2 regions of the Streptomyces sp. DT190 genome follow, and region 1 is predicted to be linked to the other one. Evidence: riboswitches for the same ligand, from Rfam matches in the RefSeq annotation. Region 1 holds a riboswitch; the other holds the start of a gene.
The links. A riboswitch is a leader RNA that binds a small molecule or an ion and turns the genes downstream of it on or off. The one in region 1 is predicted to bind S-adenosylmethionine.

Region 1 (10,668 bases):
CGCAGGTGGAGGAGCTGTCGGCGGCCCTGGAGAACTGGGCGTTCGTCCTCACCCGGGACGCCGCCGTGCCGGGCACCGAGCTGCGCACCGGCCCGGGGACGGGAGCCTCCGGCGGTCTGGGCGCCGGGCTGGCCGCCCTGGGCGCCCGGCTCCTGCCCCGCTTCGACGTGCTGCTGGACCACCTCGACCTGGACGCCCGGCTGGCCCGTGCCGACCTGGTCGTCACCGCCGAGGGCGCCCTGGACCACCAGACGCCGCGCGGCAAGGTCCCCGCCGAGGTGGCCCGCCGGGCCAAGCGGTACGGCCGCCCGGTCCTGGCCCTGGCCGGCACCCTCGGCGAGGGCGCGCACCAGGTACCCGGCGTGGACGCCTGCCACGGCATCCTGCCCGGCCCGATGGAACTGGCGGAGGCGCTGCTGCGCGCGAGCGAGCTGCTCACCGACGCCACCGAGCGGGCCCTGCGGATGATCGTCCTGGGCGCCCGGCTACCGCTGCTGCCCGGCCCGGCCGCTCACGCGGAGGTGTCCGGCACGCAACGGCCGTCCTCCGTGCGGTAGTTCCACCGCGCCCCGTCCGTCACGAGCTCCCGCACGGCCCGCACGAACCGCTCCACGTGCTCGTCCGGCGTGCCCGCGCCGAAGCTCACCCGGATGGCGTTGAGCGACCGCTCCCCCGGCTCGGCCTCCGGCGCCCCGCACTCGCCCTGCGTCTGCGGGGCGCTGCCGAGCAGCGTGCGCACCAGCGGGTGGGCGCAGAACAGCCCGTCCCGCACGCCGATGCCGTACTCGGCGGACAGCGCGGCGGCGAAGTGGGAGCTGTTCCAGCCGTCGACGACGAAGGAGAGCACACCCACACGCGGGGCGTCGTCGCCGAAGAGGGACAGGAAGCGCACCTGCGGCACCCCGGCGAGACCCGCGCGCACCTTCTCGATCAGGTACCGCTCCCGGGCGACGAGGGTGTCGAACCCGGCCTCGGTGAGGGCCTTGCAGGCGGAGGCGATGGAGTAGGCGCCGATGACGTTCGGCGAGCCGGCCTCGTGCCGGGCGGCGCTGTCGTGCCACTGCACGTCCACGCCCCCGTCCGCACGCCGCGCGACCTTCCGGCTGGCGCCGCCGCCCGCGAGGTACGGCTCCGCCCGGCGCAGCCAGTCGGCCCGCCCGGCCAGGACACCGGAGCCGAAGGGCGCGTACAGCTTGTGCCCGGAGAAGGCCACCCAGTCGACGTCGAGGTCCGCGACGGACACCGGGTGGTGCGGGGCCAACTGGGCGGCGTCCAGCACGATCCGCGCCCCGTGGGCGTGCGCGGCCGCGGCCAGCTCCCGTACGGGCCACAGCTCGCCGGTGACGTTCGACGCGCCGGTGACGCAGACCAGGGCCGGGCCGTGCGGGTCGCGGGCGGCGAGGGCGCCCTCCAGGGTCTCGACGGCCTCGCGGTGGCTCCGCGGGGCGTCGAGGTAGGTGACGCGGGCGTCGCGCCAGGGCAGCAGGGAGGCGTGGTGCTCGGTCTCGAACACGAAGACCTGGCAGTCCCCGGGCAGGGCGGCGGCGAGGAGGTTGAGGGAGTCCGTGGTGGACCGGGTGAACACGACCTGGTCGTCGGCGCGGCAGCCGAGGAACTCCGCGACGGTCCGGCGGGCGTTCTCGAACAGGTCGGTCGACAGCTGGGACAGGTACCCGGCGCCGCGGTGGACACTGCCGTAGTACGGCGCGTAGGCGGCGACGTCGTCCCAGACCCGCTGCAGCGCCGGGGCGCTGGCGGCGTAGTCGAGCGCGGCGTAGGTGACCTCACCGCCCGTCACCAGCGGCACGGTGACATCCCGCCCCAGAACGGGCAGCGGGGCACAAACGGACTGGTCGGCGGCAGCAGTGAAGACGGACATGACGAACTCCCGTGAGAAACAGGGGTGAAGGAGGAAGGGTGTGCGGAGGCGGGGCTCTGCGGCCCTATCGCATTCGCTGACTCACGGAAGACTCCTCGTCGACCAGGACCCCTGGTGTCGCGAGGGGTCCGCGCTTGCCGTAGACCTCGCTGCCTACGGCCTGGTCTTCACCCGGGGCACCCCGCCACGGACGGAGGGTTGCCGGACAGTCGGCCGGGGCCTCATGACTGTCACTCATGACCTGGTACGGGAACGTACGTGAAGTGATCGGCGTCCCGCAACCCGGGTCCGGATCGCGGGACGCACCTCACAGCCGGCCCGTCACGCGTTGCTGGCGGCCACCCACCGCTCCAGCGTCCGCTTGGCGGCCCCCGAGTCGATCGCCTCGGCCGCCTTCGCCATGCCCGCGCGGATCTGCTCGGCCAGCGTGCCCGTGCCCGGCTCCAGGGCCACCAGCGCCGCCGCCGCGTTCAGCAGCACCGCGTCCCGCACCGGGCCCCGCTCACCGTCCAGCAGACGGCGGGCGACCTCGGCGTTGTACGAGGCGTCCGCGCCGCGCAGGGCCTCCACCGGGACCAGTTCGAGGCCCACCTCCCGCGGGTCGAAGGCCTCCTCGGTCACCTTGCCGTCGCGGACGATCCAGACCCGGGACGTGGCGGTGGTGGTCAGTTCGTCGAGACCGTCGTCGCCGCGGAAGACCAGGGAGGAGTGGCCGCGCTCGGCGAAGACGCCGGCGACGATCGGCGCCATGCGCGGATCGGCCACGCCGACCGCCTGGGCGCGGACCTTGGCCGGGTTGGTCAGCGGGCCGAGGACGTTGAAGATCGTCCGGATGCCCAGCTGCCCGCGGGCCGCGCCCGCGTACCGCATCGACGGGTGGAACTTCGCCGCGAAGCAGAAGGTGATCCCGGCCTCCTCGGCCACCCCCGCCACCCGGTGCGTGGGCAGCTCCAGGTTGACGCCGAGCTTCTCCAGGACGTCCGAGGCGCCGGAGGCCGAGGACGCGGCGCGGTTGCCGTGCTTGACGACCTTCGCGCCCGTGCCGGCGATGACGATCGCCGACATGGTCGAGATGTTGACGGTCTTGGCACCGTCGCCGCCCGTGCCGACGATGTCGACGGCCGGGCCCGGCACCTCGATGACGTTCGCGTGCGCGTACATCGCCCGGACGAACCCGGCGATCTCCTCGACGGTCTCCCCCTTGGCGCGCAGCGCCACCACGAACCCGGCGATCTGCGCGTCCGTCGCCTCGCCGCGCATGATGAGGTCCATCGCCCAGGCGGTGTCGTCGGCGGTCAGATCACGACCCTGCAGCAGGCCGTTCAACAGCAGGGGCCAGGAGCGGCCCGCCGCGGTGTCGCCTCCAGCGGGGGTCACAGCGCTCATAAGCCGCTCCAGGATCAGGCGTCCCGCACTGCGGGACGAGAGTCTCGACGAGGTCCACCCTATCCAGCCCCGGCCACCACGAAGGGCCCCGTCCGAACACCGGACGGGGCCCTTGTGTGGCGTGGCGAAGCAGTGATCAGTGGTGGCCGTGGCCGCTCGTGATCTCCCGGTACTCCTCGACGGTGGGCTTCGGGATCTGGGCGCCCTCGCCGTAGTAGGCGTCGCTGAGCTTGGCGCGCAGCTTCTCGGAGCCCTTCACCTTGCGCTCGACACCGTTCTCGTCGACCGTCGGGCCGAGCTCGACCGGCTCGTACTGCTCGTGCGCCGTGAGCGTGTACATCTGCTCCTGGCTGAGCGGCTCGTGCACCTCGATGAACTCACCGTGCGGCAGGCGCTTGATGATGCCCGACTCGCGGCCGTGCAGCACCTTGTCCTTGTCCCGGCGCTGCAGGCCGAGGCAGATCCGCTTGGTGACGATGAAGGCGATGACCGGCCCGGCGAAGAACCCGATCCGGACGAACCAGGTGACCGCGTTGATCGACAGGTGGAAGTGCGTGGCGACGATGTCGTTGCCACCGCCGATCAGCATGATCATGTAGCCGGTGACCCAGGCGACACCGAACGCGGTGCGCGTCGGGGCGTTGCGCGGCCGGTCCAGGATGTGGTGCTCGCGCTTGTCCCCGGTCACCCACGACTCGATGAACGGGTACAGGGCGATGATCGCGAGGAACAGGCCGAAGAGCACCAGCGGGATGAACACGCCCAGGACGAGCGTGTGACCCCAGAAGTTGATCTCCCAGCCGGGCATGGCGCGGACCAGGCCCTCGGCGAAGCCCATGTACCAGTCGGGCTGGGCGCCGGTCGACACCTGGTCGGGCCGGTACGGGCCGAGGACCCAGATCGGGTTGACGGTCGCGATGCCGGCGAGGGCCGCGATGACACCGAAGACCAGGAAGAAAAAGCCTCCGGCCTTGGCCATGTAGACCGGCAGCAGCGGCATGCCGACGACGTTCTTGTTGGTCCGTCCGGGACCCGCGAACTGCGTGTGCTTGTGGTAGAAGACCAGGATCAGGTGGCCGACCACGAGCCCGAGCATGATGCCCGGCAGCAGCAGGATGTGGATCGAGTAAAACCGGGCGACGAAGTCGGTGCCCGGGAACTCCCCGCCGAACAGGAACATCGAGATGTACGTGCCGACGATCGGCACGGACAGGATCGCGCCCTGCGTGAAGCGGACACCGGTGCCGGAGAGCAGGTCGTCCGGGAGCGAGTAGCCGGTGAAACCGGTGAACATGCCGAGGACGAACAGCAGGAAGCCGAACAGCCAGTTGATCTCGCGCGGCTTGCGGAACGCGCCGGTGAAGAAGACGCGCATCATGTGCACGAACATGCCGGCGAGGAAGATGATCGCCGCCCAGTGGTGGATCTGCCGGATGAGCAGACCGCCGCGGACGTCGAAGCTGATGTCCAGCGTGGAGGCGAACGCCTCCGACATCAGCTGCCCCTGGAGCGGGACGTAACTGCCGTGGTACTCCACCTCGTTCATCGACGGGTGGAAGAACAGCGTCAGGTACACACCCGTCAGGATGATGATGATGAAGCTGTAGAGGCAGATCTCACCCAGCATGAAGGACCAGTGGTCCGGGAAGATCTTGCGCATGTTGGCCTTGGCCAGGGAGTAGATCCCCAGGCGGCCGTCGGCCCAGTCGGCGACCCGCTCTCCGGCGGGCGCCTTGCGGCGGTCGTCCTTGTTACTCATCCGCGCTCCCAGAAGGCAGGACCGACGGGCTCTTCGAAGTCGCCGAGCGCCTCGAGGTAGCCCTCGTCGTTCACGCCGATGCGCAGCTGCGGCAGGGCGTGACCGGCGGGACCGAAGATCACTCGGGCACCGTCGGACAGGTCGAAGGTGGACTGGTGGCAGGGGCAGAGCACGTGGTGCGTCTGCTGCTCGTACAGGGAGATCGGGCAACCGACGTGGGTGCAGATCTTCGAGTACGCGACGATGCCCTCGTGCGACCACTCGAGCTCGCGCTTGTCCTTGATGTTCTCCGGCTGGATCCGGACGATCATCAGGGCGGCCTTGGCGATCTCGTTCTGGAACTCGTGGTCGTGCTCCTCCAGGCCCTCGGGCTTGGCGAAGGTCAGCGAACCGACCGCGACGTCCGAGGGGCGCAGCGGCTGGTTCGTGTTCATGTTCACGAGCAGCTTGCCCTTGGACCACAGCGTGTGGCGGAGCTTGGTGCCGGGCAGCGGGCCGAGGTCGCGCAGCAGCACGACACCGGAGAGCGGCACCAGCGTGAGCGCGCCGAGCATGGTGTTGCGGATCAGCTTGCGGCGGCCGAGCGCGGACTCCTTGGCGCCCTGCTTGAAGTCCGCGAAGACCTTCTCGCGCACCTCGGGCTCCGCCTCGATCGGGTGCCGCTCGTCGGCGATCTCCACGTCCGACATCAGGGTGCGCGCCCAGTGGACGGCGCCGGCGCCGATGCAGAACAGCGCGATGCCGAGCGTCATGCCCAGCGCGAAGTTCAGGGCGCTGATGTGGCCGAGCGGGAAGATGTAGACCGACTTGTCGACCGGGATCGCCACGAACGCGGCGATGAAGGCGATGGTGGCCAGCATCGACACCGTGAACATCAGGGCGACCGAACGCTCGGACCGCTTGGCGGCCCGCTCGTCGATGTCCTGGATCCGGTGCTCGTGAGGCGGCAGGCCCGGGTCGGCGAACGGGTGCTTCTCGTCCGCGACGCTGACCACGCCGTGCTCGTCATGTCCCGCGGACTGCGCGGCAGGCAGGTTCTCTTCTGGAATGTCTTGGCTACTCATGACTTCTTGGCCTTTGCGGTCCGGGCGGCGACCCACACGGCGACGGCGATCAGTCCGCCGAGACCGAAGATCCAGCCGAAGAGGCCCTCGCTGACCGGTCCCAGACCGCCCAGTTCGAGGCCACCGGGGCTCTCGGTCTTCTCGCTGTTGACCGCGTCGAGGTACGCGATGATGTCCTTCTTGTTCTTCTCCGACAGCGTGGTGTCGGGGAAGGACGGCATGTTCTGCGGGCCGGTCTGCATGGCCTCGTAAATGTGCTTCTCGGAGACGCCCTCCAGGCTCGGCGCGTACTTGCCGTGCGTCAGGGCGCCACCCTTGCCCGTGAAGTTGTGGCACTGCGCGCAGTTCGTCCGGAAGAGCTCACCGCCCTTGGCGATGTCGGCGCCCTCGGGACTGTACTGGTCCTCCGTCGGGACGGCGGGACCGGCGCCGAGCGAGGCGATGTACGCCGCGAGCTGGTCGATCTCGGCCTGGGTGTAGATGTTCTTCTTCTTCGGGACCTGCGGGCCCTGGGAGGTGGCGGCCGGCATACGGCCCGTGCCCACCTGGAAGTCGACGGACGCGGCGCCCACACCCACCAGGCTCGGGCCGTCGGAGGTGCCCTGACCGCCGGTGCCGTGGCAGCTGGCGCAGCCGACCGAGTAGAGCTTCTTGCCCTCCTCGATGGTGAGGGACTGGGCGGATTCGTCGGCCTGCGCCTTGCTCGCGGGTGCGAACGCGGCGTACAGCCCCCCGGTGCATGCCAGCGCGAGGAGTAGGACGACGAGCGCCGCCATCGGGTGGCGTCGTCGTGCGGAGAGCTTTTTCACGGATTACCCCGGTGTCAGGATCTTCTGCGTCGATGCTTCTGGGATGCGCGCCCGGTCGGGCGCGGCGGATGCGGGCCCTGCTACTTGATCATGTAGATCGTGGCGAAGAGGCCGATCCAGACGACATCGACGAAGTGCCAGTAGTAGGACACGACGATCGCGGCGGTCGCCTGCTCGTGGGTGAACCTCCGGGCCGCGTAGGTCCGGCCCAGGACCAGCAGGAAGGCGATGAGACCGCCCGTCACGTGCAGGCCGTGGAAGCCGGTGGTCAGGTAGAAGACCGAGCCGTACGGGTCGGAGGACAGGGACAGGCCCGCGTCCTTGACCAGCTCCGTGTACTCGAAGACCTGACCGCCGATGAAGATCGCACCCATGATGAAGGTGACGATGAACCACATCCGGAGCTTCTTCACGTCACCGCGCTCGGCGGCGAAGACGCCGAGCTGGCAGGTGAGGGAGGAGAGCACCAGGATGGTGGTGTTCGTCGCCGAGAACGGGAAGTTGAGATGGCTCGCCATCTCCTTCCAGTGATCGGGACCCGTCACCGATCGCAGGGTGAAGTACATCGCGAAGAGGGCCGCGAAGAACATCAGCTCGGAACTCAACCAGATGATGGTTCCGACGCTGGTGAGGTTCGGCCGGTTGACCGACGGGTGCGCGTGCCCGGTTTCTACTGTCGTTGCTGTCGCCACGACCGACATTATGTCGGTCGCTTATCCCGCCCTCACTCCGGGGGGTGCCGTTCGGAGTGTCTGAGCCGGTCGTACCGGTGTTGACGTGGTGTTCAAGGGAGTAGCATCCGGCCCAACGGGCCTGTCCTTACGACGCTGACGTCACGGAGGAACAATGCAGCCGACCGCCACGGTGCTGGTCTACAGCGACGACTCCAACACCCGCGAACAGGTGCGGCTCGCGACCGGCCGGCGGCCGGCCCCGGACGTCCCTGTGGTGGAGTTCGTGGAGTGCGCGACCCCGGCGGCAGTGATCAAGGAGCTGGACCGGGGCGGGATCGACGTCTGCGTGCTGGACGGGGAGGCCGTGCCCATGGGCGGCATGGGCCTCTGCCGGCAGATCAAGGACGAGATCTTCGCGTGCCCGCCGGTGCTGCTGCTGATCGGGCGCCCGCAGGACGCGTGGCTGGCGACCTGGAGCCGCGCCGAGGCGGCCGTGACGCTGCCGGTGGAGCCGGTGGAGTTCGCCTCCGCCCTGGCCTCCCTGCTGCGGGAGAGGGCGGCTCTGAACGCCTAGGAGCCCGGGACGCCCGGTGCCGCGGCGGCCTGCGGGTGCGTGGGGGCTGTTCGCGCAGTTCCCCGCGCCCCTTCGGGTCAGACGCTCTGCGGGCGCAGCCGGGCCCGGTCCGCCTCGGTCGGGCCCTCCGGGGTGCCGCCGACCAGGGCGCTGCCGGTGCGCCATCTCGCCCAGTCGAGGTTCCAGTCGCCGTAGCCGTTGCCGAAGGGGGCCATGGTGTCGCCGGCGGAGTTGACGACCTTGACGATGTCGCCCTCGCGGACGTTCTCGTAGAACCAGGCGGCGTTCTCGGTGCTCATGCCGGTGCAGCCGTGGCTGACGTTGGCGTACCCCTGGGAGCCGACCGACCAGGGGGCGGCGTGGACGTACTCGCCGCTGTTGGTGACCCGGACCGAGTGGTGGACGATCAGGTCGTAGAAGTCCGAGGCGCCGATGCTGGCGCTGGTCATCCGGACGGTGCCCTCCTTGGCGAGGACGACCTTGACGCCGTTGCGCGTGTCGTAGCCGGGCATGCCCGTGGTGACCGGGATCTCGCGGACGACCTCGTCGTTCCGGTAGACGGTCATCCGGTGGGCCGCGGCGTCCGTGACGGCGACGACCTTGTCGGCCGTGGTGATGGTCAGCGGCTTGGCCTTGCCGCCCCGCATGCGGTCGCCGACCCTGATGCCCTCCAGGTTGCTGCGGACCTGGACGGTGGCCTGGGCGGGCCAGTAGTCCTTCGGGCGGTAGTGGAGCTTCCTGTCGTCCACCCAGTGCCAGGCGCCGTCCGTCGCGGGCGTGGAGGAGACCCTGAGCGCGCGTTCGACGACGGCCCGCTGCGCCTTGTCCTTGACGGGCTGGCTGAGCTCGGCCGTGATGGGCTGGCCGACGCCGTAGGTGCCCGCCTTGGGCCCGAAGGTGACGTCCAGGCGCTTGTGGCTGGTCGGCTTGCCGGTGTCGAAGGTGAGGACCTTGCGGCCGGGTGCGCCGTCCTCGTCCTCGGTGCTCACGCGGACCGTGTAACTGGCGTTGGCGGCGAGCGGCGAGGTGCTGTGCCAGCGTCTCCCGTCGGCGGCGAGTTCGCCCGCCACGTGGCGTCCTGAGGCGTCGTGGGCCGTGACGTCCGTGATGCGTCCGTCGGAGTCCTCCGCGACGACTTCCAGGGGCTTGTCCGGGTCGGCCTTCCGGCCGCCGTCCGGGGCGTTGAAGGAGATCTGGTCCGCCGCGTCGTAGGGGCGGGCGGCCAGGGGGTTGCCGTCGGAGCCGCAGGCGGTGACGCCCGCGCAGAGGGCTATGACCAGCAACGCGCACCCGACGGCGGTGCGAGGGCGGGAGATCGCTGTGTGGCTCATGGCCTCACGCTAGGAACCCACGTCAACAGCGGCACGCCGAAAGACTCGTACGAGTGACACGTATTGCGGCGAACGCAGGAGCCCACGCGCAGGGGCCCGGACCCTCCCTGCGGAGTGTCCGGGCCCCTGCGGCGCTCAGCGCGGTGTCACTGGGTGCGGTTCTCACCGCGGTAGTACTCGAAGACCCAGCCCCAGATGCCGATCAGGATGATCGGCAGCGAGAAGTACATCAGCCACCAGCCGATGGCGACGGCCAGGAAGGCCAGGGCGCCACCGATGGCCAGGGAGAGCGGCTGCCAGCTGTGCGGGCTGAAGAACCCGACCTCGCCGGCGTCGTCGGCGACGTCCGCCTCCTTGTCGTCCTGTGCGCCGACGTCCACCCGCTTGGCCGTGAAGCCGAGGTAGAAGCCGATCATGATGCACAGGCCGAAGGCCAGGAAGAGGGCCGTGGTGCCGGCCGGCTCCTTCGACCACCAGCCATAGACGACCGCCATGACGAGCACGAAGGCGCTCAGCCACATGAACATCTTGCCCTGGATCTTCACTTGCCGGCCTCCTTGCCGCCAGCCAGAGCCTTGTCGCCGTGGCCCACGTTCTCGAGCTGGTCGAGGGCGGCGATCTCCGGGTGGTGCAGGTCGAACGCCGGGGATTCACTGCGGATCCGCGGCATGGTGATGAAGTTGTGCCGCGGCGGCGGGCAGGAGGTGGCCCACTCCAGGGAGCGGCCGTAGCCCCACGGGTCGTCGACGCCGACCGGCTTGCCGTACTTGGCCGTCTTCCACACGTTGTAGAAGAACGGCAGGATCGACATGCCGAGCAGGAACGAGCTGATCGTCGAGATCGTGTTCAGCGCGGTGAAGCCGTCGGCCGCCAGGTAGTCGGCGTAACGGCGCGGCATGCCCTCGGCACCCAGCCAGTGCTGGACCAGGAACGTGCCGTGGAAGCCGATGAACAGCGTCCAGAAGGTGATCTTGCCCAGGCGCTCGTCCAGCATCTTGCCGGTCCACTTCGGCCACCAGAAGTGGAAACCGGAGAACATCGCGAACACCACGGTGCCGAAGACGACGTAGTGGAAGTGCGCCACCACGAAGTACGAGTCGGAGACGTGGAAGTCCATGGGCGGCGAGGCCAGGATGACACCGGTCAGACCACCGAAGGTGAAGGTGATCAGGAAGCCGGTGGCCCAGAGCAT
Region 2 (10,668 bases), on a different contig from region 1:
GCGCCCTCGATGTGGGCGAACCCCTCCATGCCGACGCGGTAGTTGAAGGTGACGACCACGACATCGCCGTCGGCGGCTATGTGCCGGGCGTCGTAGCCGGGGCTGCCGGCGTGGCCGAGCTTGTAGGCACCGCCGTGGATCCACACCATCACCGGGCGGCGGGCGGCCGGGTCGGGGTCGGGGGTCCAGACGTTGACCGTGAGCCAGTCGTCGCCCTGGGGAGTGGCGACCAGGGCCGGGCCGCCCAGCAGGCCGAGGTCCTGCGGGGGCGGCGGGCCGAAGGCGTAGGCCTCCCGTATGCCGTCCCAGGGCCGGGCCGGGCGCGGCGCCTGGAAGCGGGCCTCGCCCACCGGCGGTGCGGCGAAGGGGATGCCGCGGAAGACCGCGAGCCCCTCCGCACGCCGTCCGCGCACCGCGCCGGCGGTGGTGCGCACCACCGGCCCGGGCAGCTCGGACCGGCCGTCCGCGGGCGGGCGGGGCTCGGTCGTCGTCATCGTTGGTCTCCTCACGGGTGCCGGTGATCAGGCGCTCGGCCAGTGTGCTCGACCGAGGCAACCGGATCCAGACACCCGTGGGCGGAGCCCTGGGCGGACCGGGGTCAGCTGAGGGTCTTCAGCGCCGCCGCGTCGTACGGCGCCAGCTCGTCGAAGCGGCCCGCCAGGACCTTGCGCGCCCACTCGGGGTCCTGCAGCAGGGCGCGGCCGACGGCGACCATGTCGAACTCGTCGCGCTCGAAGCGGTCCAGGAGGTTGTCGAGGTCGCCGACCTCGGCGCCCTGGCCCTGGAAGGACTTGATGAAGTCGCCGCGCAGACCGACCGAGCCGACGGTGATGGTGGGCTTGCCCGTGAGCTTCTTGGTCCAGCCGGCGAGGTTCAGGTCGGAGTCGTCGAACTCGGGGACCCAGTAGCGGCGGGTGGAGGCGTGGAAGGCGTCGACACCGGCGGCGGCGAGCGGGGTCAGGATGGACTCCAGCTCCTCCGGGGTCTCGGCGAGGCGGGCGTCGTAGGCGTCCTGCTTCCACTGCGAGTAACGGAAGATGACGGGGAAGCCGGGCGAGACGGTCTCGCGGACGGCCGCGACGATCTCCGCCGCGAAGCGGGCGCGGGCGACCCGGTCGCCGCCGTAGGCGTCGGTGCGGCGGTTGGTGCCCTCCCAGAGGAACTGGTCGAGCAGGTAGCCGTGGGCGCCGTGCAGTTCCACGCCGTCGAAGCCGATGCGCTCGGCGGCCGCGGCGGCCTCGGCGAACGCGCCGATGACGGCGTCGATGTCGGCCTGCGTCATGATCTTGCCGGTGCCCTCGGTGCCGTCCGTGCGGATACCGGAGGGACCGACGGCCGGGGCGTCGGCGACGGGCGGCTCGCCCTGCTTGCGGACCATGCCGATGTGCCACAGCTGCGGCACGATCGTGCCGCCCGCCGCGTGCACCGCCTCGGCGACCTTCGCCCAGCCCGCGAGCTGCTCCGGACCGTGGAACCGCGGCACCCGGTCGCTCTGCCCGGCCGACTCGTGCCCGACGTAGGTGCCCTCGGTGACGATCAGGCCGACCCCGGCCGCGGCGCGGCGCGCGTAGTACGAGACGACGTCCTCACCGGGCACGCCGCCCGGGGAGAACATGCGGGTCATCGGCGCCATCGCGATCCGGTTGGGGACGGTCAGGCCGTTCAGCGTGACGGGGCGGGACAGGATGTCGGCGGCGCGGGAGGCGGCGGCGTCGGTCACGTGGGGGCTCCTTCGGATACCGGACAGTACGCACATACCAGGCAGTATGTGCATGCGCATAGGACGTACGGTTCAACGACCCGGTCCGGCCCCGCCATCCCGCCCCCACTGTGATCCGGCACACGCCCGAGGGCGGCACCCCCTGCCGGGAGTGCCGCCCTCGGAAAGACGACGATCGACCAGGTCGATCAGAAGTCCATGTCACCGCCCGGCATACCGCCACCGGCGGGCGCGGCGGCCTTCTCCGGCTTGTCGGCGATGACGGCCTCGGTGGTGAGGAACAGCGCGGCGATGGAGGCGGCGTTCTGCAGCGCGGAACGGGTCACCTTCGCCGGGTCGATGATGCCCTCGGCGATCATGTCGACGTACTCACCGGTCGCGGCGTTCAGGCCGTGGCCGACCTGGAGGTTGCGGACCTTCTCCACGACGACGCCGCCCTCGAGACCACCGTTGACGGCGATCTGCTTCAGCGGGGCCTCCAGCGCGAGCTTCACGGCGTTGGCGCCGGTCGCCTCGTCACCGTCGAGCTCCAGCTTCTCGAAGACCTGGGAGGCCTGCAGCAGGGCCACGCCACCACCGGCGACGATGCCCTCCTCGACGGCCGCCTTGGCGTTGCGCACGGCGTCCTCGATGCGGTGCTTGCGCTCCTTGAGCTCCACCTCGGTGGCGGCACCGGCCTTGATGACCGCGACACCGCCGGCGAGCTTCGCCAGGCGCTCCTGCAGCTTCTCGCGGTCGTAGTCCGAGTCGCTGTTCTCGATCTCGGCGCGGATCTGGTTGACCCGGCCCTGGACCTGCTCGGCGGAGCCGGCACCGTCGACGATGGTGGTCTCGTCCTTGGTGATGACGACCTTGCGGGCCTTGCCCAGGAGGTCGATCGTGGCGTTCTCCAGCTTGAGGCCGACCTCCTCGGAGATCACCTCGCCGCCGGTGAGGATGCCGATGTCCTGCAGCATCGCCTTGCGGCGGTCACCGAAGCCCGGGGCCTTGACGGCGACGGACTTGAAGGTGCCGCGGATCTTGTTGACGACCAGGGTCGACAGGGCCTCGCCCTCGACGTCCTCGGCGATGATCAGCAGCGGCTTGCCCGACTGCATGACCTTCTCCAGGAGCGGGAGCAGGTCCTTGACGTTGGAGATCTTGGAGTTGGCGATCAGGATGTACGGGTCGTCGAGGACGGCCTCCATACGCTCCATGTCGGTGGCGAAGTACGCCGAGATGTAGCCCTTGTCGAAGCGCATACCCTCGGTGAGCTCCAGCTCCAGACCGAAGGTCTGGGACTCCTCGACCGTGATGACGCCTTCCTTGCCGACCTTGTCCATCGCCTCGGCGATGAGCTCGCCGATCTGGGTGTCGGCGGCGGAGATGGAGGCCGTGGAAGCGATCTGCTCCTTGGTCTCGACGTCCTTGGCCTGCTCCAGCAGGGCGGCGGAGACGGCCTCGACGGCCTTCTCGATACCGCGCTTGAGGGCCATCGGGTTGGCACCGGCGGCCACGTTGCGCAGACCCTCGCGCACCAGGGCCTGGGCGAGGACGGTCGCCGTGGTCGTACCGTCACCGGCGACGTCGTCCGTCTTCTTGGCGACTTCCTTGACCAGCTCGGCGCCGATCTTCTCGTACGGGTCCTCGAGCTCGATCTCCTTGGCGATGGAGACACCATCGTTGGTGATCGTGGGCGCGCCCCACTTCTTCTCGAGGACGACGTTGCGGCCCTTGGGGCCGAGCGTCACCTTCACGGCGTCCGCGAGCTGGTTCATGCCGCGCTCGAGGCCGCGCCGCGCCTCCTCGTCGAACGCGATGATCTTGGCCATGTGAAGTGGTCCCTCCAGGACTGGGGGTGATTACTTCGGACCGCGCCCGCGCCCGCGACGGACGGCCTCCGACCGGTGGTTCCTTGCCCCACCTGGTCCGCGGCCTCACCGACCCGGTCCTTACGTTGTCACTCTCACCTTCAGAGTGCTAACGCAATGATTAGCACTCGGGCATGGCGAGTGCAAGCGCCTCCCGGGGATCGGGCAGGGTCGTCAGCCACCCGCGAACACCCCCCGGCACCCGCTGCGAACAGGCCGAAGGGCCCACACCCCGGGGGGTGCGAGCCCTTCTGAGAAGACCTGTCGCTTGCGCGTCGGTCGTGGTGCGCGTTCAGGCGGTGACGCGAACCATGTCGGCCTGCGGACCCTTCTGGCCCTGCGAGATCTCGAACTCGACCCGCTGGCCCTCTTCCAGGGTGCGGTAGCCGTCCATCTGGATCGCGCTGTAGTGGACGAAAACATCCGCACCACCGTCGACCGCGATGAAGCCGTACCCCTTCTCCGCGTTGAACCACTTGACGGTGCCCTGAGCCATGCCTAACTCCCCTATTACTGGCCCTTGCACAGATCCACACTTCGCGGACCCGGGTCAGACCTCACCCCCCACGGTTGGGGGCGTGCGCCGGAACGCGTCGACCGCGGCTGAATGTATCTGTCCAACTGCCGTCTGCAACAGGTCAATCGGACGAGAATTCTGGACGCGCAGGGTCCGGAATGTGGGGAGAATTCGCCCGAATTCAGGGCAAGTCGGGCCACATAAAATACGCAAAAGCCGCGAAAGACACGCACACTTTGGCTACATCTTGTCGGGCTCGCAGCGGGAATTCAGAGTTCCGATCACAGGATCGGGATCGCGTTCCCCAACTGTACCGCGCTCAATCACATGGAATTGCCCCCTCCGCTTCTCTCACGGTGGGGGCAATTCGATGAACTCTCCGTGACCGGCATTACTCCAGGTAACAATCAGGCCGGCCGACCGGTTTACGGGCCCGCTCAGCCTCCCGCGACGGCGGGGATGATCGACACGCCGGCACCGTCCGGGGTGGCCGTCTCCAGCCCCTGCTCGAACCGCACGTCGTCGTCGTTCACGTACACGTTGACGAAGCGGCGCAGCTTCCCCTGGTCGTCCAGCACCCGGGCGGCGATCCCCGTGTGGTTCTTCTCCAGATCGGCGATGACCTCGCCCAGGGTCGCCCCCTCGGCGGCGACCTCGGCCTGCCCGCCGGTGTAGGTACGCAGGATGGTGGGGATGCGAACGGTGACGCTCATGACTTCAGAACCTCCGGTTGGGTATCGCCCTCAGGGGCGCGGGGAACTGCGCGACCAGCCCCCACGGCCCGCAGCGAACAACGACGCTCAGACGAGCCCGGCTTCACGGAACGACTCCAGACTGGGACGAATGGTCGCGGTCAGCCCCGTGCCCGCCACCGCGTCCAGCGTCTTCAGACCGTCCCCGGTGTTGAGCACCACGGTCGTCTTCGCCGGGTCGAGAACCCCGCTCTCCACCAACTTGCGCGTCACGCCCACGGTCACCCCACCCGCGGTCTCCGCGAAGATCCCCTCGGTCCTGGCGAGGACCTTGATCGCGTCGACGATCTGCTCGTCCGTCACGTCCTCCACCGCACCGCCCGTGCGCCGCGCGATGTCCAGCACATACGGCCCGTCCGCCGGGTTGCCGATCGCCAGCGACTTGGCGATCGTGTCCGGCTTCTGCGGCCGCACCACGTCGTGCCCGGCCTTGAACGCGGTCGACACCGGCGAGCAGCCCTCGGCCTGCGCGCCGAAGATCCGGTACGGCTTGTCCTCGACCAGCCCGAGCTTGATCAGCTCCTGCAGGCCCTTGTCGATCTTCGTGAGCTGGGAGCCGGAGGCGATCGGCACCACGAGCTGGTCGGGCAGCCGCCAGCCGAGCTGCTCGCAGATCTCGTACGCCAGCGTCTTGGAGCCCTCGGCGTAGTACGGCCGCAGGTTGACGTTGACGAAGCCCCAGCCCTCGCCGGCCGGGTCGCCGATCAGCTCGGAGCAGAAGCGGTTCACGTCGTCGTAGTTGCCCTCGATGCCGACGAGCTCGCCGCCGTACACCGCGGCCATGACGACCTTGCCCTGCTCCAGGTCGTGCGGGATGAACACGCACGAGCGGAAGCCGGCGCGGGCCGCCGCGGCGCCCACCGCACCGGCGAGGTTGCCGGTGGAGGAGCAGGAGAGGGTGGTGAAGCCGAAGGCGCGGGCGGCCTCCAGGGCCTGCGCGACGACGCGGTCCTTGAAGGAGTGCGTCGGGTTGCCGGAGTCGTCCTTGACGAACAGCTTGCCGGCGTCGACGCCCAGCTCGCGCGCGAGGTTGTCGGCCTTGACCAGCTTGGTCCAGCCCGGGTTGATGTTCGGCTTGTCCGCCACGTCGGCCGGGACCGGCAGCAGCGGGGCGTAGCGCCAGATGTTCGCGGGGCCCGCCTCGATCGTCTTGCGCAGCTCCTCGGCGTCGTAGGACGAGAAGTCGTAGGCGATCTCCAGCGGGCCGAAACACTCCTCGCAGGCGAAAACCGGGCCGAGGGGCACGCGGTGACCGCACTCGCGGCAGCTCAGGGCGGCGGCCGGGCCGAGGTCTACGGTGGAGTTCGTGGTGCTTGCAACAGTCTGCACAGCCATGTGAGGCGAGGCCCTTTCTCCTCATCTTCCTCACGACGCATCTCGCCGTGAGACGGATTTGGCACCTTCCCTAGCCGGGAGCCTCGCGCTGTGGTCGCCAGTGACCTACGAGAACCGACTGGAGGGTTGCCGGGGCTTCATCGGGCCGTTTCCCTCTGCCCCTCTGGATGAGCTGTATGTGGTTGTAGACGGCGGGCGACCTCGGACATGCGATGGTCATCCGCGTTGTTCAAGACTGTAACCGACGACCAGGACAGTTGAGATAGTCGTCCGAACCGCGAGACGCGTCACATCCCGTCCCGCCGAGAGAACGCTAAGGAGCCGCCACGGTGCTGGAAGAAGTCGAGCGCTGGCTGAGCACCCGTTCCTGGTCTGCGAACGAACGCCCGCTCCACCGGATCATGGCCGCCAAGCAGCGCACGGGCCGCACGGTCAGTGTGGTGCTGCCCGCGCTGAACGAGGAGGAGACGGTCGGCGACATCGCCGCCGTCATCCGGCACGACCTGATGCTGCAGGTCCCGCTCGTCGACGAGCTGGTCGTCGTCGACTCGGGCTCGACCGACCGCACCTCCGAGGTGGCCGCCGCCGCGGGCGCGACGGTGGTGCACCGCGACGCGATACTCCCGCGCGTCCCGGCCGTACGCGGCAAGGGTGAGGTGCTGTGGCGCTCGCTGCTCGTCACGCGCGGGGACATCGTCTGCTTCGTCGACGCGGACCTGCGGGACTTCTCGTCCGACTTCGTCTCGGGGATCGTCGGCCCGCTGCTGACCGACCCGGACGTGGCCCTGGTCAAGGGCATGTACGACCGGCCCCTGGGCGGCGCCGCCGGGCAGGGCGGCCGGGTCACCGAGCTGATGGCGCGCCCGCTGCTCAACATGCACTGGCCGCGGCTGGCCGGGTTCGTGCAGCCGCTGGGCGGGGAGTACGCGGCCCGCCGCTCGCTGCTGGAGCAGCTGCCGTTCCCCGTCGGGTACGGCATCGAGCTGGGCATGCTGGTGGACGCCCTGCACCTGGTGGGCCTGGACGCCCTCGCCCAGGTGGACGTCGGGGTGCGCAAGCACCGGCACCAGGACGGGCAGGCCCTGGGCCGGATGGCCGCCGAGATCTACCGCACGGCGCAGCTGCGGCTGGCCCGGGGGCACCTGATCCGGCCGTCCCTGACGCAGTTCGAACGGGGTGGCGACGGCTTCGAGCCGCGGACGTACTCGGTGGACACGGAGGAACGTCCGCCGATGGTGGAGATCGCCGAGTACCAGGCGCGCCGGGCGGCCTGACCGGGGCCGTTTTCGGCCGGACGCGGCAGGTCCGTACGTTTGAGCGTTTACAGGCCGGGCTAGGTTGAGGCCTATGGGTTCGACGCACGGTTCTGCACGGGTACTGGTGGCCTCCAACCGGGGCCCGGTCTCCTACACGGTCGGTGAGGACGGTTCGCTGAACGCCAAGCGGGGCGGCGGCGGGCTGGTCTCGGGGCTCTCCGCGATCGGCTCGGACGCGGACGCGCTGTGGGTGTGCTCGGCGCTGTCCGACGGCGACCGGGAGGCGGTCCGGCGCGGAGCCGGGGAGGACGGCGTGCGGATGCTGGACATCCCGGCCGACGTGCACGCCGACGCGTACAACGGCATCGCCAACTCGGTGCTGTGGTTCGTCCACCACATGCTCTACCAGACGCCGCTGGAGCCGGTCTTCGACGCGGAGTTCCGGCGCCAGTGGGCGTCCTACGAGACGTACAACCGGGCGTTCGCCGAGGCGCTGGCCGAGGAGGCTGCGCAGGGCGCGGCGGTCGTGGTGCAGGACTACCACCTGACGCTGGTGCCGGGCATGCTCCGCGAGCTGCGCCCGGACCTCAGGATCGGCCACTTCTCGCACACGCCGTGGGCGCCGCCGGAGTACTTCCGGATGCTGCCGGACGACGTGGCCGGGCAGGTGCTGCGCGGCATGCTCGGCGCGGACCGGCTGGGCTTCCTCACCCAGCGCTGGGCGGACGCGTTCACCCGGTGCGCGGAGCGGTTCGCGGGCGGTCTCGGCGGCACCCGCATCGGCGTGCACGGGCTGGGCGCCGACGCGGACTTCCTGCGCAGGCGCTCGCACGAGCAGGACGTCGAAGAGCGCATGGCCGCGCTGCGCGAGGAGATCGGCGAGGGCCGGCGCACCATCGTCCGCGTCGACCGCACCGAGCTGTCCAAGAACATCGTGCGGGGCCTGCTGGCCTACCGGCGGCTGCTGCAGGCGCACGGCGAGTGGCGCGAGCGCGTGGTGCACGTCGCCTTCGCCTACCCCTCGCGGCAGGACCTCGCGGTGTACCGGGAGTACACGGCCGAGGTGCAGCGGCTGGCCGACGAGATCAACGCCGAGTTCGGCACGCCGGGCTGGACGCCGGTCGTGCTGCACGTCAAGGACGACTTCGCCCGTTCCCTGGCCGCGTACCGGCTGGCCGACGTGGCCCTGGTCAACCCCATCCGCGACGGCATGAACCTGGTCGCCAAGGAGGTCCCGGTGGTCTCCGACGCGGGCTGCGCGCTGGTGCTGTCGAGGGAGGCCGGGGCGCACGAGGAGCTCGGCGAGGACGCGATCACGGTGAACCCGTACGACATCACGGGCACGGCCGCCGCCCTGCACGAGGCGCTGTCCCTGAGCCCCGGGGAGCGGGCCGAGCGCAGCAAGCGCCTGGCCGCCGCGGCCACGGCGCTGCCGCCGGCGCGGTGGTTCGTGGACCAGCTGGAAGCGCTGAAGGGATGAGCGGCCCGATGCCCGCGTCGCATCCGCTGCCCACGCCCGCCACGAAGGCCGGCCTGGAGGGCCTGGACGCCCTCCTCGCCGACCCCGGCACGGCGCTCGTCGCACTGGACTTCGACGGGACGCTCGCGCCGATCGTCGCCGACCCCGAGCTGGCCCGGGCCCACGCGCAGGCCGTGCCCGCGCTGGCCGCGCTCGCGCCGAAGGTCGCCGCCGTCGCGGTGATCACGGGCCGGCCCGCCGAGGTCGCCGTACGCAACGGCGCCTTCGCGGACGTGCCGGGCCTGGAGCGCCTCGTCGTGCTCGGGCACTACGGCGCCGAGCGGTGGGACGCCCGCAGCGGCGAGGTCCGGACCCCCGAGCCCCACCCGGGGGTGGCGGCAGCCCGCGCCGAGCTGCCCGGGCTGCTCGACGGGACCGGGACCTGGGTCGAGGACAAGGGCCGGGCCGTGGCCGTGCACACCCGCCGGGCCCCCGATCCGCAGGCCGCCTTCGACGCCCTGCGCGCGCCGCTCACCGTCCTGGCGCAGCGGCACGGCCTGGTCGTCGAGCCCGGCCGCATGGTCCTCGAACTCCGCCCGCCCGGCGTGGACAAGGGCGTCGCCCTGCGCGCCCTGGCCCGGGAGATCGGCGCCGGGTCCGTCCTCTACGCCGGTGACGACCTGGGCGACCTGCCCGCCTACTCCGCCGTCGACGCCCTGCGCGCGGACGGCACACCGGGCCTGCTGGTGTGCAGCGGCAGCGACGAGGTGACCGAGCTGCGGGAGCGCGCTGACGTGGTGGTGGACGGCCCCGAGGGTGTCGTACGGCTGCTGCGCGAGCTGGCGGACCGGATCGGCTGAGCCCGCTCGCCCGAGCTCAGCGCTCCGCCCGGCGCCGGTCGCGGATCCGCCGCAGCCGGTTGACCGTCACCGGATCGTGGGCCAGGGCCCGCGGGTCGTCCAGCAGGGCGTTGAGGAGCTGGTAGTAGCGCACCGGCGCCAGGCCCAGTTCCTCGCGCACCGCCCGCTCCTTCGCGCCGGGACCGGGAAAGCCGCGGCGTTCCAGCGCGAGGACGTCCCGCTCCCTGCGCCCGAGCCCCGGGCCGCCGGCTTCCTGGTCGCTCGCCTCGTCCATGTACGGCACCGTAACGCCCGCCACCGACAGCGGGACTACTCCGCGCTCTCCGCCCGCAGCGCCGCCGCCTGGAGATGGCCGAGGACGCCGGAGGGGCTGCCGCCGGGGGCGACGGCCTTGCCGATCTGGGTCTTGATCTGGGCGCTGACGTCGGCCCAGGAGGTCTTGCCGACCGGGTACAGCTCGGAGGTCAGCAGCTCCTCGAGGAACGGCCTGAGGTGCTTGTCCCGGTCGGCGGCGGCCATGGTCGCCGACGCCGAGCTGGTGACCGGCAGCAGGTCGTACTCGCGGGAGAAGTCCAGCACGTTCTTCTCGCTGTACACGAAGTCGAGGAAGTCGCCGATCTGGTCGCGGTGGCCGTTCTCGCGGAAGGCCGTCATCCAGTCGGCCACACCGAGCGTGGACTTGCTCGGGCCCTCCTTGCCGGGCATGGGCACCATGCCGAACTTCACGCCCTTGCTCGCGGCGGTCTTCATCAGCGAGGGGTGGCCGTTGAGCATGCCGACCTGGCCCTTGGCGAAGGCGGCGAACGCGTCGGCCCGGTTCAGCTTGCCCGGCGCGACCGGCCCGGTCAGGTCCTTGCCGACGAGCTCGTCCTTCAGCCAGGAGAAGGTGTCGATGTTCTCCGGGGAGTCGATGCCGTAG

Region 2: another riboswitch for S-adenosylmethionine. It lies ahead of thrC (threonine synthase); the one in region 1 lies ahead of ACPXCS_RS18955 (aminotransferase class V-fold PLP-dependent enzyme).

Annotation. Positions count from the first base shown of each region.
Region 1 covers NZ_JBNCNM010000010.1:52-10,719, reverse strand. The annotation lists gene ACPXCS_RS18960 (glycerate kinase) at 1-557, shown strand, start outside; gene ACPXCS_RS18955 (aminotransferase class V-fold PLP-dependent enzyme) at 512-1,879, opposite strand; SAM riboswitch class IV at 2,005-2,121, opposite strand; gene trpD (anthranilate phosphoribosyltransferase) at 2,201-3,265, opposite strand; gene ACPXCS_RS18945 (cytochrome b) at 3,402-5,024, opposite strand; gene ACPXCS_RS18940 (Rieske 2Fe-2S domain-containing protein) at 5,021-6,088, opposite strand; gene ACPXCS_RS18935 (cytochrome bc1 complex diheme cytochrome c subunit) at 6,085-6,897, opposite strand; gene ACPXCS_RS18930 (aa3-type cytochrome oxidase subunit III) at 6,978-7,598, opposite strand; gene ACPXCS_RS18925 (hypothetical protein) at 7,744-8,145, shown strand; gene ACPXCS_RS18920 (Ig-like domain-containing protein) at 8,223-9,476, opposite strand; gene ACPXCS_RS18915 (cytochrome c oxidase subunit 4) at 9,623-10,021, opposite strand; partial or broken gene ACPXCS_RS18910 (cytochrome c oxidase subunit I) at 10,018-10,668, opposite strand, start outside.
Region 2 covers NZ_JBNCNM010000021.1:115,162-125,829, reverse strand. The annotation lists gene ACPXCS_RS30400 (carboxylesterase/lipase family protein) at 1-494, opposite strand, end outside; gene ACPXCS_RS30395 (NADH:flavin oxidoreductase) at 599-1,756, opposite strand; gene groL (chaperonin GroEL) at 1,909-3,531, opposite strand; gene ACPXCS_RS30385 (cold-shock protein) at 3,863-4,066, opposite strand; gene ACPXCS_RS30380 (ubiquitin-like small modifier protein 1) at 4,525-4,800, opposite strand; gene thrC (threonine synthase) at 4,888-6,174, opposite strand; SAM riboswitch class I at 6,193-6,348, opposite strand; gene ACPXCS_RS30370 (glucosyl-3-phosphoglycerate synthase) at 6,504-7,448, shown strand; gene ACPXCS_RS30365 (alpha,alpha-trehalose-phosphate synthase (UDP-forming)) at 7,522-8,910, shown strand; gene otsB (trehalose-phosphatase) at 8,919-9,749, shown strand; gene ACPXCS_RS30355 (DUF3263 domain-containing protein) at 9,766-10,023, opposite strand; gene ACPXCS_RS30350 (extracellular solute-binding protein) at 10,059-10,668, opposite strand, start outside.